DNA from 2 places in the Gordonia sp. HS-NH1 genome. Region 2 is predicted to be linked to the other one. Evidence: riboswitches for the same ligand, from Rfam matches in the RefSeq annotation. Region 2 holds a riboswitch; the other holds the start of a gene.
The links. Region 2 has a riboswitch for thiamine pyrophosphate ahead of thiC (phosphomethylpyrimidine synthase ThiC). Riboswitches for the same ligand answer to the same signal wherever they lie in the genome.
Positions count from the first base shown of each region.

Region 1: it holds a riboswitch for thiamine pyrophosphate, as region 2 does, so the genes downstream of both, AMD30_RS00095 (TenA family protein) here and thiC (phosphomethylpyrimidine synthase ThiC) in region 2, are expected to answer to the same signal.

Region 1 covers NZ_LIYC01000001.1:15,659-22,876, forward strand. The annotation lists gene AMD30_RS00080 (flavin-containing monooxygenase) at 1-603, opposite strand, end outside; gene AMD30_RS00085 (TetR/AcrR family transcriptional regulator) at 781-1,422, shown strand; gene AMD30_RS00090 (LLM class F420-dependent oxidoreductase) at 1,503-2,360, shown strand; TPP riboswitch at 2,391-2,486, shown strand; gene AMD30_RS00095 (TenA family protein) at 2,474-3,184, shown strand; gene AMD30_RS00100 (ABC transporter substrate-binding protein) at 3,169-4,197, shown strand; gene AMD30_RS00105 (ABC transporter permease) at 4,203-4,982, shown strand; gene AMD30_RS00110 (ABC transporter ATP-binding protein) at 4,979-5,800, shown strand; gene AMD30_RS00115 (prenyltransferase) at 5,820-6,875, opposite strand; gene AMD30_RS00120 (class I SAM-dependent methyltransferase) at 6,901-7,218, opposite strand, start outside.
Region 2 covers NZ_LIYC01000045.1:16,851-24,068, reverse strand. The annotation lists gene thiD (bifunctional hydroxymethylpyrimidine kinase/phosphomethylpyrimidine kinase) at 1-437, opposite strand, end outside; gene thiC (phosphomethylpyrimidine synthase ThiC) at 437-2,125, opposite strand; TPP riboswitch at 2,133-2,222, opposite strand; gene AMD30_RS21110 (GNAT family N-acetyltransferase) at 2,445-2,792, shown strand; gene AMD30_RS21105 ((2,3-dihydroxybenzoyl)adenylate synthase) at 2,893-4,563, opposite strand; gene AMD30_RS21100 (salicylate synthase) at 4,721-6,061, shown strand; gene AMD30_RS21095 (acyl carrier protein) at 6,108-6,356, shown strand; gene AMD30_RS21090 (acyl-CoA dehydrogenase family protein) at 6,374-7,218, shown strand, end outside.

The sequences.
Region 1 (7,218 bases), on a different contig from region 2:
GTTGTCCAGCGCCTTCGACGACAGTTCGACGGCGATGTCGGCCGCGCTGTTGCCCAGCCCGACCACCAGGATGCGCTTGCCCGTGAAGTCGTGCGGGGTACGCGGATCGATGTAGTGGTGGGCATGCATCTCGATGCCGTCGAAGTCGCCGGGGAAGTCGGGCCACCGCGGATCCCAGTGATGACCGTTCGCCACCACCAGCAGGTCGAACCGTCGACGTTCGCCGTGCTGGGTCTCCAGTTCCCAACCGCCGCCGTCCAACCGGGTCGCGTGCTCGATCCCGTTGGTGAACTCGATCGACGAGTACAGATCGAAGGCCTCGGCGTACGAATCGAGATACGCCTTCACCTGGGTGTGGTGCGGGAAGTCGGGGTAGTCGTCGGGCATCGGGAAATCCCGGAACGACAACTGATGCTTCGAGGTGTCGATGTGCAGCGACCGGTAGGCGCTGCTGTGACCGTTCGGGTTCCCGAACGCCCAGTTGCCGCCCACCCTGTCCGAACTCTCGAAACAGGTGTACGGGACGCCGTAGTCGGTGAGCATCTTCCCGGCGGTCAGCCCGCTGATTCCGGCGCCGATGATCGCGGTTGTTGGTAAAGGCACACTGCCCCCTCGATGGACCCGCTGTGGTCACGATGTGGATGTAGACACAATCTGATTTGTGTCTACACGATGGGACGTATCGTGTACACAGAATCCGCGAACTGTCTACGACGTATCTGCTTCCCACCCCGAGCGGACACCCGGACACACGGCGCGCGACGACCCCGAACGCAGGAGATGCCGGTGACCGAAGCCTCGACCACGACGGTCCACGAGCGGTTGCTCGACGCCACGCAGAAGTTGCTCGCGGACAAGGGCATCCGGGCGACCACCATGCAACAGGTCGCGGAGTCGGCGGGCGTGTCCCGCGCGTGGCTGTATCGGCACTATCCGGACAAACCGTCCATGATCGGCGCGACGATCGTCCGCCTGACCGAATCGTTCTGGCGCGACGCCCGTGCCGAGCTCGATGCCATCGGCGACCTGGCCGGCCAGCTCACCGCCGGGGTGCGTATCGGTCGAGGCGCCTACGACGACCCGGGCACGCTGCTGTTGAGGCTCCGCACCGAGGAGCCGACCGAGTTCGCCGAATGCGCGGGCGTCGGCGTCGTCAAACTGATCCCCGACCTCGCGGCGTTCTGGCTCCCCTTCGTCGAGCAGGCCGTCGACCGGGGCGAGATACATCCCGCACACGATCTGCGCGAGGTGTCCGAATGGGTTGCGCGCGTGCTGATCAGCCTCGGCACCTCGCCCGGCGAGGCACTCGACATCGACGACGCCGGGCAGATCCGGCGTCACCTGGACCTCTTCGTCATGCCGGCGCTGTCCACACACCCGCGTGATCGGACCGTCGGCGCCCACCGGCCACCCCTGGCCTGAGTGACGCCGATCACCTAGACTGGTGTCCAGTCAACCGTCCGGATCGTGCGGACGACCGAACGACGCCGTCGGAGGGCCACATGGATTTCGGGATCGTGCAGTTCACCAGTGACCGGGGACTCAAGCCCCATGTCCTGGCTCCGCTCATCGAGGATGCGGGGTTCGCGTCGTACTACGTCCCCGAACACGGACACATTCCGACGCGACGCGACGCCGCACACCCCCGCACCGGCGACGAGACCCTTCCCGACGAGCGCTACATGCGCACCCTGGACCCCTGGACGTCACTCGCTGCCGCGGCAGCCGTGACCGAACGCATCCGGCTCGCCACCGCGGTGGCCCTGCCGGTGCAGTCCGACCCCATCACTCTCGCCAAGACCATCGCGACGCTCGATCACATCTCCGACGGAAGAGTCACTCTCGGTGTCGGATTCGGCTGGAATCTCGACGAACTCGCCGACCACGACGTGCCGCCGAAGCGGCGGCGGACCATGCTCCGGGAATACCTCGAGGCGATGACCGCCCTCTGGACGCAGGAAGAGGCCGAGTTCGCCGGCGAGTTCGTCAACTTCGGCCCCAGCTGGGCGTGGCCCAAGTCGACCCAGGCGCACATCCCGGTGCAGGTGGGCGCGGCGGGCAACGAGAAGAACTTCAAGTGGATCGCGCGCAGTGCCGATGGGTGGATCACGACCCCCGGCGAGGAGGACATCGAGGGATCGGTGTCCCTGCTCAAGCAGATCTGGTCCGACGCCGGCCGCGACGGCGAGCCCGAGATCGTCGTCCTCGATTTCCGGCCGGTCCCCGAGAAGCTCGAGAAATGGCGCGAGATCGGGGTCACGACAGTGCTGTACGGCCTGCCCGACGACTCGGTCGAGCGCGCGACCGGATACCTCGCGAAGCTGGCCGGCAAGCTGGGCATCGAGCCCGCGGTCGTCTAGGCCCCCTGCTCCCTTCTGCTAGCCTGGTTCCGTTCTGACACGGGGTGCTCCGCGACCGCGGGGCTGAGATGAGACCCGAGAACCTGTCCAGGTAATGCTGGCGAAGGGATGTCATGTCTTTGCGTACGCTGTTGCCCGATACCGGCCGCTTCACCGATCAGCTGTGGGACCAGACCTCCGGCCTGAGGGCGGCGATCGACGATCTCGAGTTCCTGCGCCGCCTCGGGGACGGGACGTTGCCCCTGGAGGTGTTCCGCACCTACCTGGAACAGGATTCCCTGTACCTGGCCGGGTACTCGAGAGCACTCGCGATCCTGGCGTCGAAGTCGCCGGATCCGCAGACCGCGGCGTTCTGGGCGAATTCGTCGGCAACCGCGGCCGCCGTCGAGGTCACCCTGCACGGCGACCTGCTCGAGGGAGGCCAGTTGCCGCCGCGGCAGGGTGAACCCGAGCCGTCGACCGCCTGCCTCGGGTACGTGTCCTATCTGATCGCCACCGCCGCGACCGAGTCGTACGCGGTCGGCGCGGCCGCCGCACTGCCCTGCTTCTGGATCTACGCCGATGTCGGCCGAGGACTTGCCGCGAGCGCCGCCGCGGTTCTCGCCGCCGACCCGAACCATCCCTACGCACAGTGGGTGACCACCTACGACGCCCCGGAGTTCCAGGAGTCCGCCGCTCGGGCAAGGGAATTGGTGGATGCGGCGGCGGCGTCCGCCGGCGCGGAGGAGCAGGCCGCGATGACCGCTGCGTTCACCGTCGCCACCCGGTACGAGCTCATGTTCTGGGACACCGCGTTGCACCCCTACGCATGGCCCGCCGCATGATCGGCCGCGTGCACCGCATCCTCGCCGGGTTCGTCGTCGCGATCGCGGTGTTGTCGACAGCCACCGCGTGCGGGTCGGACTCCGCCTCCGACGACACCATCCGATTCGCGCTCGACTGGACCCCGAACACCAACCACACGGGACTGTTCGTGGCGCAACAGCGCGGCTTCTTCGCCGAGTCCGGACTGGACGTCGAGATACTGCCCTACAACAACACCGCCGTCGACACCGTGGTGGACGCGGGGAACGCCCAGTTCGGGATCAGCACCCACAACTCGTCCACCTTCTCCCGGGCCTCGGGCGCGCACACGATCTCCGTGCTCGCGCCGCTGCAGCGATGGGCGACGGGTATCGGGGTTCGGGCCGGTCGTGACGACATCGCGAGCCCGAAGGACCTCGACGGCAGGACATATGCCGGGTTCGGCGACCCCGGCGAGGAAGAGACCCTCAAGCAGGTGATCCGGAACGACGGCGGCACAGGAGATTTCACGTCGGTGACCCTCGGCACCTCCGCGTACGAGGCCGTCTACTCGGGGCGGGCGGACTTCACCGTCTCCTACCTCGCCTGGGAGGGCATCGAGGCCGAGCATCACGGAACCCCGATGAAGTACTTCCACTACACCGACTTCGGATTCCCGGAGGCCTACGCGATCGTCGTCGACGCCAACGAGGACTGGCTGGCGGAGAATCCGGAGCGTGCGGCGAAGTTCGTACGGGCGCTGCAACGCGGCTACCAGGCCGCGGCGGACGACCCAGACGCGGCCGCACGCGACCTCATCGAGGCCAACCCCGGCGCGTTCAACGACGAACAGCTGGTGATCGAGAGCCAGCGGATGCTCGCCGACCGGTACATGAAGGATGCCGACGGCAAGGTCGGCACGCAAACGCTGGAACAATGGGCCGGCAACTCCGGATTCCTCTACCGCAGTGGACTTCTCACCGGTCCGGACGGCGCTCCGCTCACGGCCGAACCGGACTGGTCGACCTACTTCACCAATGAGTACCTGGGCTGAGTGCCGTGGCCCCGCCCGCTAGCACCGGTCTCCGGCGGGCGGCACCCGCGATCGTGACGGTGGCGGCCCTCGTCGCGGTCTGGCAGATCTACGTCGAGCTCAGCGGAATCCGGCCCCAGCTCCTGCCGTCACCGTCGCGTGTCGCGGAGCAGGGGTGGGCGCACCGGAGCGAGATCGGGGTGCATGCCGCGGCGACTCTCCAGGTCACACTGATCGGATTCGGGGTGTCGCTGGTACTGGCGTGGGTGCTGGCGATCATCGTCGACTTCTCCCCCGTACTGCGCCGGGCGTTCGTACCCCTGTTCGTCGCGTCGCAGACGTTGCCGATCATCGCGATCGCGCCGCTGATGGTCATCTGGTTCGGATTCGGCGTACTGCCCAAAGTCCTGGTCATCGCCCTGGTCACCTTCTTTCCGATGGCGATCGGGCTGATCGAGGGATTCGCGGCCGCCGACCGCGAGGCCGGCGCACTCCTGCGGAGCATGGGTGCCACTCGCCGCCAGATCTTTCGCTACGTCCGCCTCCCCTCCGCGCTGCCCCGGTTCTTCACCGCGCTGCGGATCGGCATCACCTACGCGGTGGTCGGTGCCGTGTTCGCCGAGTACGTCGGCGCCACGCAAGGGCTCGGCATCTACATGAGCCTGCAGAAGAACTCGTTCCGCACCGACCTCGTGCTCGCCGCGGTCCTGGTGACGGCACTCGTCAGTGTGTCCCTCTACCTGCTGACCTTCGCGGTCGAACGGGTCGTCGCACCGTGGGCGCGAGCCGAGAAGGCGCCGTCATGACCGACGAGACCCGCCGGCTCGTCGTGGACCGGCTGACGAAATCCTTCCCTCAGCCCGGCCGAGGTCGTCCCCGGCGGCATGTCCTCGACGCGGTCTCGTTCACGGCCGAACCCGGCGAATTCGTCTCCGTCATCGGGCCGAGTGGATGCGGCAAGAGCACGATCTTCAGCATGCTCGCCGGGCTCGACGTCCCCGACTCGGGCAGCGTCACCGTCGGCTCCGACACCGCAGTGGCCGGGCACTGCGCGTACATGCCGCAGAAAGACCTGCTGTTCCCGTGGCGCACGATCCTCGACAACACGATCCTCGGCCTCCAGGTGCACGGTGTGTCGACAGCCGAGGCCCGGCGCCGGGCCGCCGAACTGTTCCCCACCTTCGGACTGTCCGGGTTCGAGGACGCGCGTCCGTCTCAGCTGTCCGGCGGGATGCGGCAGCGGGCGGCACTGCTCCGCACGGTCGTGCAGAATCGCAATCTCCTGCTGCTCGACGAGCCGTTCGGCGCGCTCGACTCGCTGACCCGGACCGAGATGCAGTCGTGGCTGCAGTCGGTGTGGCAACGCTACCGCTGGACCGTGCTGATGATCACCCACGACATCCGTGAGGCCGTCTACCTCTCCGACCGGGTGATCGTGCTGTCCGCCCGTCCGGCGACCGTCGTCCGGGAAACACGCGTCGACCTCCCACGACCGCGGGAACTGGCGGTTCAGACCTCCCCCGAGTTCGTCGCGCTCGAGGGAGATCTGCGTGAAGTGCTGCACGACGAAGCGCGTCGGGCCCTCGCCGAGCAGACCGACCCGCGCCGGTCGATCGAGGAATGATCGTCCGAGCGATGACCGATCAGGGCGTCGGTGCCACGAGCCTCTGCCGCACATCCCGGAAGATCCCGTTGGCCACACTCGTACGGCTCACCGCGTCGGCCGCCAGCACGACCGCCGCCGAGGTCCAGCAGCTCTTCTCCACCGGCCAGCGTTTGCCGTCGGCGAAAACCAGTCCGGTCCAATACGATCCATCGGGGTCGCGCAGGTGCTGGATGGACGCGATGAGCTCGACGGCGTCGGCGGTGTCGCCGAGCGCATCGAGTGCCAGTGCGAGTTCACATGTTTCGGCGCCGGTGACCCACGGACGGTGGTCCACGCATCGAACCCCCTTGCCCGGCACGACGAACTGCTCCCACCGGCGAGCGATGAGCTCCTGACCGTCGCGACCGCGGACCGCGCCGCCGAGGATCGGGTAGTACCAGTCCATCGAGTGTTCGGACGGCGGGGTGAAGATCTGCCACTCGTCGCGCGCGACGTCGGTACGGATGGCGTCGCCGAGCACACTGTGAGCCGCGATCCAGGCGTCGTCGGGCTGGTCCATCTCCCCGGCGATCCGGATGGCGCAGTCCAGGGCCTGGAAGATGCTGGCATTGCCCGTGATCAGCGCCTCCCCGAACATCGCCCCGGTCCGGTGGTCGCCGCCCCAGCGGAACGCACCGTCGTCTCGCTGGAAGCGGAGCACACAGTCGATCGCCGACCAGACCACCGGCCACATCTTCTGCAGGAAGGCGTCGTCACCGGTGATCAGGTAGTGGTGCCACACCCCGACCGCGATGTAGGCGCAGAAGTTGCTGTCGGTGCCCGCGTCCTCCACCTTGCCACCGACGGTGCGGATGGGCCACGAACCGTCATCGCGCTGTTTGCGGCGCGACCACTCGTACGCAGCCTCGGCCTCGGCGTGAAACCCGGTCACCGACAACGCCATCGCGGATTCGATGTGGTCCCACGGGTCGGTCTGACCGCCCGGGAACCAGGGCAGTGCCCCGGACTCTTCCTGCATGCCGACGATCGCGGCACCCGTGGCGTGCATCTCGTCGGCCGTGACCACACCGGGGACCGCCGGAGCGGCCGTCATGGAGCTCCCGTCCTGGAGGGCCCGGTCATGAAGACGCGGTGGCGGTCTCGGGCTTACGCAGGTAGAGGGCCACCGACTTGCCGATGAGCGGGTTGAGCACCTGCTCCCCGACGCGGGTCAGCCACGGCTTGCTCATCATGTCCCAGACGAGCAGCTGGTGATAACCCTTCACCAGGACGTTGTCGTTGTTCTCGACTCCCACCGCGCATTTCAGCCACCAGTACGGGGCATGCAGGGCGTGGGCGTGGTCGGTGCCGGTGACCTCCAGTCCGGCGCGGCGCAACTTGTCCGCGAGCTCGGAGGCCTTGTAGATGCGAACGTGCCCACCCTCGACCTCGTGGTA
Region 2 (7,218 bases):
AGCGGGACGGATGAGTCCCGACCGATGCCGCTCCGGCCGCACTGCTCGACGATGGCCTCGATGATCGGCGCCGACGCGAGCATCCCGGTCTTCGCCGCGGCGACTCCGATGTCACCGACCACGGAGTCGATCTGCGCCGCCACGGTCTGTGGGGTGATCTCCTCGAATCCGGTGACGCCCAGCGAGTTCTGAACCGTCACCGCGGTCACCGCGACGCACCCGTGCACCCCGAGCAGGGCGAAGGTGCGCATGTCGGCCTGAATCCCCGCACCCCCACCCGAATCCGAACCGGCGATGGTCAGGACCCGAGTCGGAACAGACCCGGGCGGGCCGATCGGGAGCCCGACGAAGGCCTGCTCGTCGACTGTGCGCTGATTTCCGTCGACCGTGCGTTGATTCTCGTCGACTGTGCGTCGTCCTGCGTTGACTGTGCCCATCAGGCACCCCCTGCGGTCTCGAGCGGTAGATACACGCGGCTCCCGGCGTCGGCGAACTCCGCCGACTTCGCCGCCATGCCCTCCGCGATCGTTCGGTCGATGTCCTCGGTGGTCACGAGACCGTGCTCCTCGGCGTAGGCGCGGACATCCGCCGAGATCCGCATCGAGCAGAACTTGGGGCCGCACATGGAACAGAAGTGGGCCGTCTTGGCCGGCTCGGCGGGCAGTGTCTCGTCGTGGAAGGCGCGGGCGGTGTCGGGATCGAGGGCGAGGTTGAACTGGTCGTTCCAGCGGAATTCGAAGCGCGCCTTGCTGAGTGCGTCGTCGCGTTCCTGCGCCCGCGGGTGCCCCTTGGCGAGGTCGGCGGAGTGCGCGGCGATCTTGTATGTGATCACGCCGACCTTGACGTCGTCGCGGTCCGGGAGGCCGAGATGCTCTTTCGGTGTCACGTAGCAGAGCATCGCGGTGCCGGCCTGGGCGATCATCGCCGCACCGATCGCCGAGGTGATGTGGTCGTATGCGGGTGCGATGTCGGTGGCGAGGGGCCCCAGAGTGTAGAACGGCGCCTCCTCGCACAGCTCTTCCTCGAGGCGTACGTTCTCCGCGATCTTGTGCATGGGGACGTGCCCTGGTCCCTCGATCATGACCTGCACGCCATGGGATTTGGCGATCGTGGTCAGCTCGCCGAGGGTGCGGAGCTCGGCGAACTGCGCCTCGTCGTTGGCGTCGGCGATCGATCCCGGGCGTAGGCCGTCGCCGAGCGAGAACGTGATGTCGTAGCGGCGGAAGATCTCGCACAGCTCGTCGAAGTGGGTGTACAGAAACGACTCCCGGTGATGCGCCAGGCACCAGGCGGCCATGATCGAACCACCGCGGGAGACGATTCCGGTCACCCGCTCAGCGGTGAGCGGGACGTGGCGCAGCAGGACTCCGGCATGGACCGTCATGTAGTCGACGCCCTGCTCGGCCTGCTCGATCACGGTGTCGCGGTACAGCTCCCACGTGAGCGAGGCGGGATCGCCGTTGACCTTCTCGAGCGCCTGATAGATGGGTACCGTCCCGACGGGGACGGGCGAGTTGCGAATGATCCACTCGCGGGTGGTGTGGATGTCGGCGCCGGTCGAGAGGTCCATGATCGTGTCGGCGCCCCAGCGGGTCGCCCACACCATCTTCTCGACCTCGTCGGAAATCGAGCTGCGGACCGCCGAATTGCCGATGTTCGCATTGACTTTCACCGCGAAGCGCTTCCCGATGATCATCGGCTCGGACTCGGGATGACGATGGTTCGCCGGGATCACCGCACGTCCGATCGCCACCTCGGACCGGACCAGTTCGGCGTCGACGCCCTCCCGGGCGGCGATGAACCGCATCTCGTCGGTGACGATCCCGGCGCGCGCCCAGGCCAGCTGGGTGCTCGCGCCGTCGATCGGCTCGGGCCGGTGCCAGCTGTCGCGGGTGGGTGCGAGGCCCTGCTCGACGTCGATGCGCGCCGACCGGTCGGTGTACGGGCCCGAGGTGTCGTAGACGTCCAGATGCTCGCCGTTGGTGAGGTGGATGCGACGCTGCGGTACACGCAGGTCGTCGACCGAGAGATAGTGCTTGGTGCTGCCCTCGATGGGACCGAGGGTCAGGAACCCGGAATCGGCAGGTGCGCTGTCGGTGCGCGTGGCGGATACACGTGTGCCCATGGCGGTTCTCCCTACGCCGGCATTACCCGGACAGGTTCGAGCGGTCGGCGACCGCCCGTCGCCATCTCAGCCCTCGGTCATCGTGAGAGCCCCCGCGGTGTGTAGTTGTCGTGCGCCCGTCACCATACCTCGACTCGTCCGGAGCCAGGCCCGGGGCGGGAGTGAACCGTCTCGATCTGCGACGGCAGCGCCATCGGGGTCGGCAGTTACGGTTCCGTAAGGTAGCGTGTGACCCTGATCACAGACGGTGCCGGTGTCGAGCCGCGGCAGTCGCCCGTCGGCGATCAGATGTCCGCGATCAAGAGGTGAGGAGGGTCGGGTGCTACGTAAGCATCGTCAGCGACCACCACAGTCGGCGAAGTCGATCCTGCAACAGATCTCGCAGGTGGTGCACAACCCGGACCGCGACCGATTCGAACTCTGGGTCGCCGGTGACCTGGTCGGTGTGCTCGGCTATTCGACCGAGACGGTCGACGGTCAGACCACGATCACCGTGCTGCACACCGTGCTCTACGACGAGTACAGCGGACACGGCCTCGCCACCCGGCTCACCCGCACCGTCGTGCACCATGCCCGCGAGCAGGGCGCCCGCCTGCGGCCGGTGTGCACGTTCACCAAGCGCTACCTCGACAGCCATCCCGGGATAGTGACGCTCGCCCCGGTGTGATCGAGCGTCGGAGGGCACGTCGACGCCCTTCGTGGCTCGTCGCTATCGCTCCTCGCACCTCAGGGAGCAGGAGTCGTTCGTCGCTATCGCTCCTCGCACCTCAGGGAGCGGGCGGGCCGGCGAGCAGTGTCTCGCGAAGTACCTTTTTGTCGATCTTGCCGACCGCGGTGACCGGGAGTGTGGTCACGACGCGGATCACGTCCGGCAGCTTGAACGATGCGAGTCCGCGCCCGGTGAGGAACGTCCGGATCGTGGCGAGTTCGAGCGGCTGGGCCGGCGGGTGCTCGTGTGAGAGCACCACGGCGGCGCAGATCTTCTCGCCGAGCGCGTCGTCGGGAAGTCCGACCACGGCGACCTGCCGGACCGAGTCGTGCGCGAGGAGGTTCTCCTCGACGTCGTCCGCGGCGACGTTCTCGCCGGCGCGCACGATGGTGTCCTTGATGCGCCCGGTCACGGAGACGTGGCCCGACGGCAGTCTCGTGACCTTGTCGCCGGAACGATAGAACCCGTCCGGCGTGAACGACTTCTCGTTGTGCGCCGCGGCGCGGTAGTACCCGCGGATCGTGTACGGCCCCCGCACGAGCAGTTCCCCTTCGACGCCGTCGGGGACGTCGGCGCCGTCTTCGTCGACCACCCGCACCTCGTCGAGTTCCGACATCGGGGAACCCTGCACCTGATGGACCAGGTCGCGCGGTTCGCCGGGACGGGTGTAGCAGATCAGCCCTTCGGCCATGCCGAACACCTGCTGGACGACGTCGCCGAGGGCCTCGTCGAGGGCGACCGCATCGGGCTGGGCCAGTTTGGCGCCACCCACCTGCAGCAGGCGTAGCGAACTGACGTCCGCCGGCTCCCACTCGGTTGCCGCGCACCAGAGTTGCGCCAGGGCGGGAACGAGTGCCGTCACGGTGACTCGGTGCCGTTCGATGAGGTCGAACGTGTTGTCCGGACTGGGGTTGTCGGCGAAGACGACATGGCCCCCGACGCCGAACACGCCGAGGATCCCGGGGCAGCACAAGGGGAAGTTGTGTGCGGCGGGCAGCGCGACGAGGTAGGTGTCGTCGGCGGTGAGACCGGCGACGTCCGCCGACAGGCGCGCGTTGAGGTCGTAATCGTCGTGCGTGCGCGCGATGAGCTTCGGCAGGCCGGTGGTACCCCCCGACACCAGGAACAGCGCCGGCAATCCGGGGTCCGGGTCGGCCGGCAGCCCGACGGTGGCGGGGTCGGCGTCGGGAAGCGCCGCGAAGCGGCCCGGATCGCCCGAGATGAAGACCTGTGCGACCTCGGGTACCCGCGACTGCAGATCGGCCGCGAGGTCGCGGAAGTCGAATCCACGACGACCGTCCTCGCCGATGTAGGCGACCGCTCCCGCGCCCGCCGCGAGGTGCGCGATCTCGGTGATCCGATGCGCGGGCAGTGTCATCACCGGCACGACGCCTGCGCGCAGCAGGCCGAACAGCGTCACGGCGAAGTCGAGGGAGTTGTTGAGCTGCAGGACGACCCGTTGGGCCGGCTGCAGACCGGCGTCGACGAAACCCGCGGCGCGGCGGAGGGTGGCGGCGCGGAACTCGGCGTAGGTGAGCGTGCGCGGACCGTCGGTGGAGGCATCGGTCACCGCGGGAACATCGGGGGAGCGCTCGGCGGCGAGATCGAGGGCCGCGAACAGCGGGCGGTCGAGGAAGACACCCGCATCCCGGTACTTCTGTGCCTGGGCGTCGGCGTAGGGGGTGAAACCGTCGAGCAGATCGGGCACGTGGTCGAGGTGCGTCGGCATGAGTTCATTCAAACACAGCCAGGATAGGGTAACCTTACCGGTCGATACGGGACGGCGAACCGGCTCTCGACCCGCGGGGGGTTGTTTGATTAGGCTGCCCTAAGATTCCCTATGATCATCGGTGCTCGAGTGCATCACGACCGGAGGAACGAAGGACATGTCGCTGACAACCGAATCGCACGCCGCGCAGTTCGTCGACCTGCTCGCGCCTGCCTCGCCGCTGAGCGAGTCCGATGCCGCACGGATCACGGCGGCCTGGGCGGGCTCCGGGGAGTTCGGCGACCATGTCGTCTACGAGCGTGACCGGCGCTGGACGTTCGCGGCCGGTGTCCGTGCTCGGGTGGTAGTCACGCGGAGCGAGGTCGTCGTCGACGACCGGGGTGATCGGACGACGACGTCCTGGCACGGCGACCCGGCCGACGCGCTCGCCGCCGCCACCGCGTCGCTGTCGATTCCGGACTGGCGCGTCTACGGCTGGGTCGGTTTCGACTTCTGCGCGCCCTACCACGGCATCCTCGACCGTGTCCCCGAGGACACCGTCCTCGCGCACCTCATCGTCCCCGAGTTCGAGGCGACCGTCGATGCCGGCGGAGTCGACACCGGGTCCGTCGAAGCCGACCGCGCTCAGCGTCTTCTCGAGATCGCCTCGCAGGCAACCGTTTCGGCGCAGTCGCGACCGGTCGACGTCCAGTCCGACCCCGACGACTACCGCGGCCGGGTGGCGACCGCTGTCGCCGAGATCGAAGCCGGCCGGTACCAGAAGGTGATCCTCTCGCGCGCGGTCGACATCCCGTTCGACGTGGACATCCCCGCGACCTACGCCCGCGGCCGTGCCGACAACAACCCCGCCCGCAGCTACCTGCTCTCGCTCGGCGACCTGCAGGCCGCCGGGTTCAGCCCCGAACTCGTCGTCGCGGTGCACGACGACCGGACCGTGGTCACCGAACCACTGGCCGGCACAAGGGCTTTCGGAATCTCGCCCGAGCAGGACGCCGCGGCCCGCGCCGACCTGCTGTCCGATGCCAAGGAGATCGCCGAGCATGCCATGTCGGTGCGGGCCTGCTTCGACGAGATCTCCTCGATCGCCGTTGCCGGCACGACGGTGGTGAGCGAGTTCATGGAAGTCCGCGAACGCGGCAGCGTCCAGCACCTGGCCTCGACCGTGCGCGGAACCCTCCTCGACCACGAAACACCCTGGCGCGCACTCGAGGTCGTGTTCCCGTCGATCACCGCTTCGGGAATTCCCAAGACCCCGGCCGTGGAGGCGATCGACCGTCTGGAGCCCCGTCGTCGTGGTCTGTACTCCGGCGCGATCCTCACCGCGGCGTCGACCGGCGAGCTCGAGGCGACCCTCGCGCTGCGCACCATCTTCGCCTCCGGAGACGGTGCGTGGCTGCGTGCAGGTGCCGGGATCGTCGCGCAGTCCACGCCGGAGCGCGAGTTCACCGAGACCTGCGAGAAGCTCGGCAGCGTCGCCCCGTACGTGGTCCCGCGCTGATCACCCGATACTTTCGACCGAACACCCCCATCTCAGGAGTCACCACATGTCCGACCACATCACCGAAGCCCTGCGCGGCATCCTCGAAGAAGACCTCGACCTCGCGCTCGGCGACGTCAGCCGCGACTCCAAGCTGATCGACGACCTGGGGCTGGACTCGGTGGCGTTCGCCATCGGCGTGGTGGCGATCGAGGAACGTCTCGGGGTGAAGCTCTCGGAGCGGGAGCTCTTCGAGTCCAAGACCGTCGGCGATCTCGAGGACCTCATCCGGTCGAAGGCCGGCACCCCGGCCTGAGAGGACGCAGAGCCGACATGAGTGTGGACACGCCAGTGCAGACGTACGCCGAACTGCTCGACGCCGCGTTCGACGACCGGGTGACGTCGTGGACGGCGCAGGCCGAACGGGATCACCGGTTTCCCCGGCCCCTTCTCGAGCATCTCGGTGCCGAAGGTGTCTTCGTCCGGAAGTGGGAGGACCGCAAGTTCACCGACCTGCACGACCACTTCGCGCTCGGTGCCCACCTCGGTGCTCTCGGTTCCGCGGCGATCGGGGTGGGGGTCAGCCTGCACGACTCCGCCATCGCCATCCTCCGCCGCTTCGGCCGCAACGACTACCTCAGAGACCTGGCCCAGCGTGCGCTGACCGCCGAGACCGTGCTGTGTATCGGCGCCTCCGAGGAGCAGGGCGGTTCGGATCTGCAGAACTCCGAGACCCGGATCCATCCGGAGAACGGCGGCTTCCGCGTCGTCGGACACAAGAAGTTCGTGTCGCTCTCACCGATCGCGGACCACGTCTTCGTGGTCTGCCGTGGCGCCGACGACGGTCCTGATGTCGGCGGCAACGTGGCCCTGGCCGCGGTGCCCATCGAGTCGGTGACGGTCGGCGAGCCGTACCAGAAGCTCGGCGCCGGACCCCTCGACACCGCTCCGGTCACGATCGACGCCTGGATTCCGGAAGAGGCGCTGATCGCCCGACCGGGAACCGGCCTGGCGATCATCAGCTGGGGACTGGCGCACGAGCGGTACTCGGTGGCCGCCCAGATCGCCGCCGCGTGCGAGGTGATGATCGGCGTGACGCTCGCGCGGATGATGGATCGCACCCAGTTCGGCAAGAAACTCTACGACCACCAGGCGCTGCGCCTGCGCGTCGCCGATCT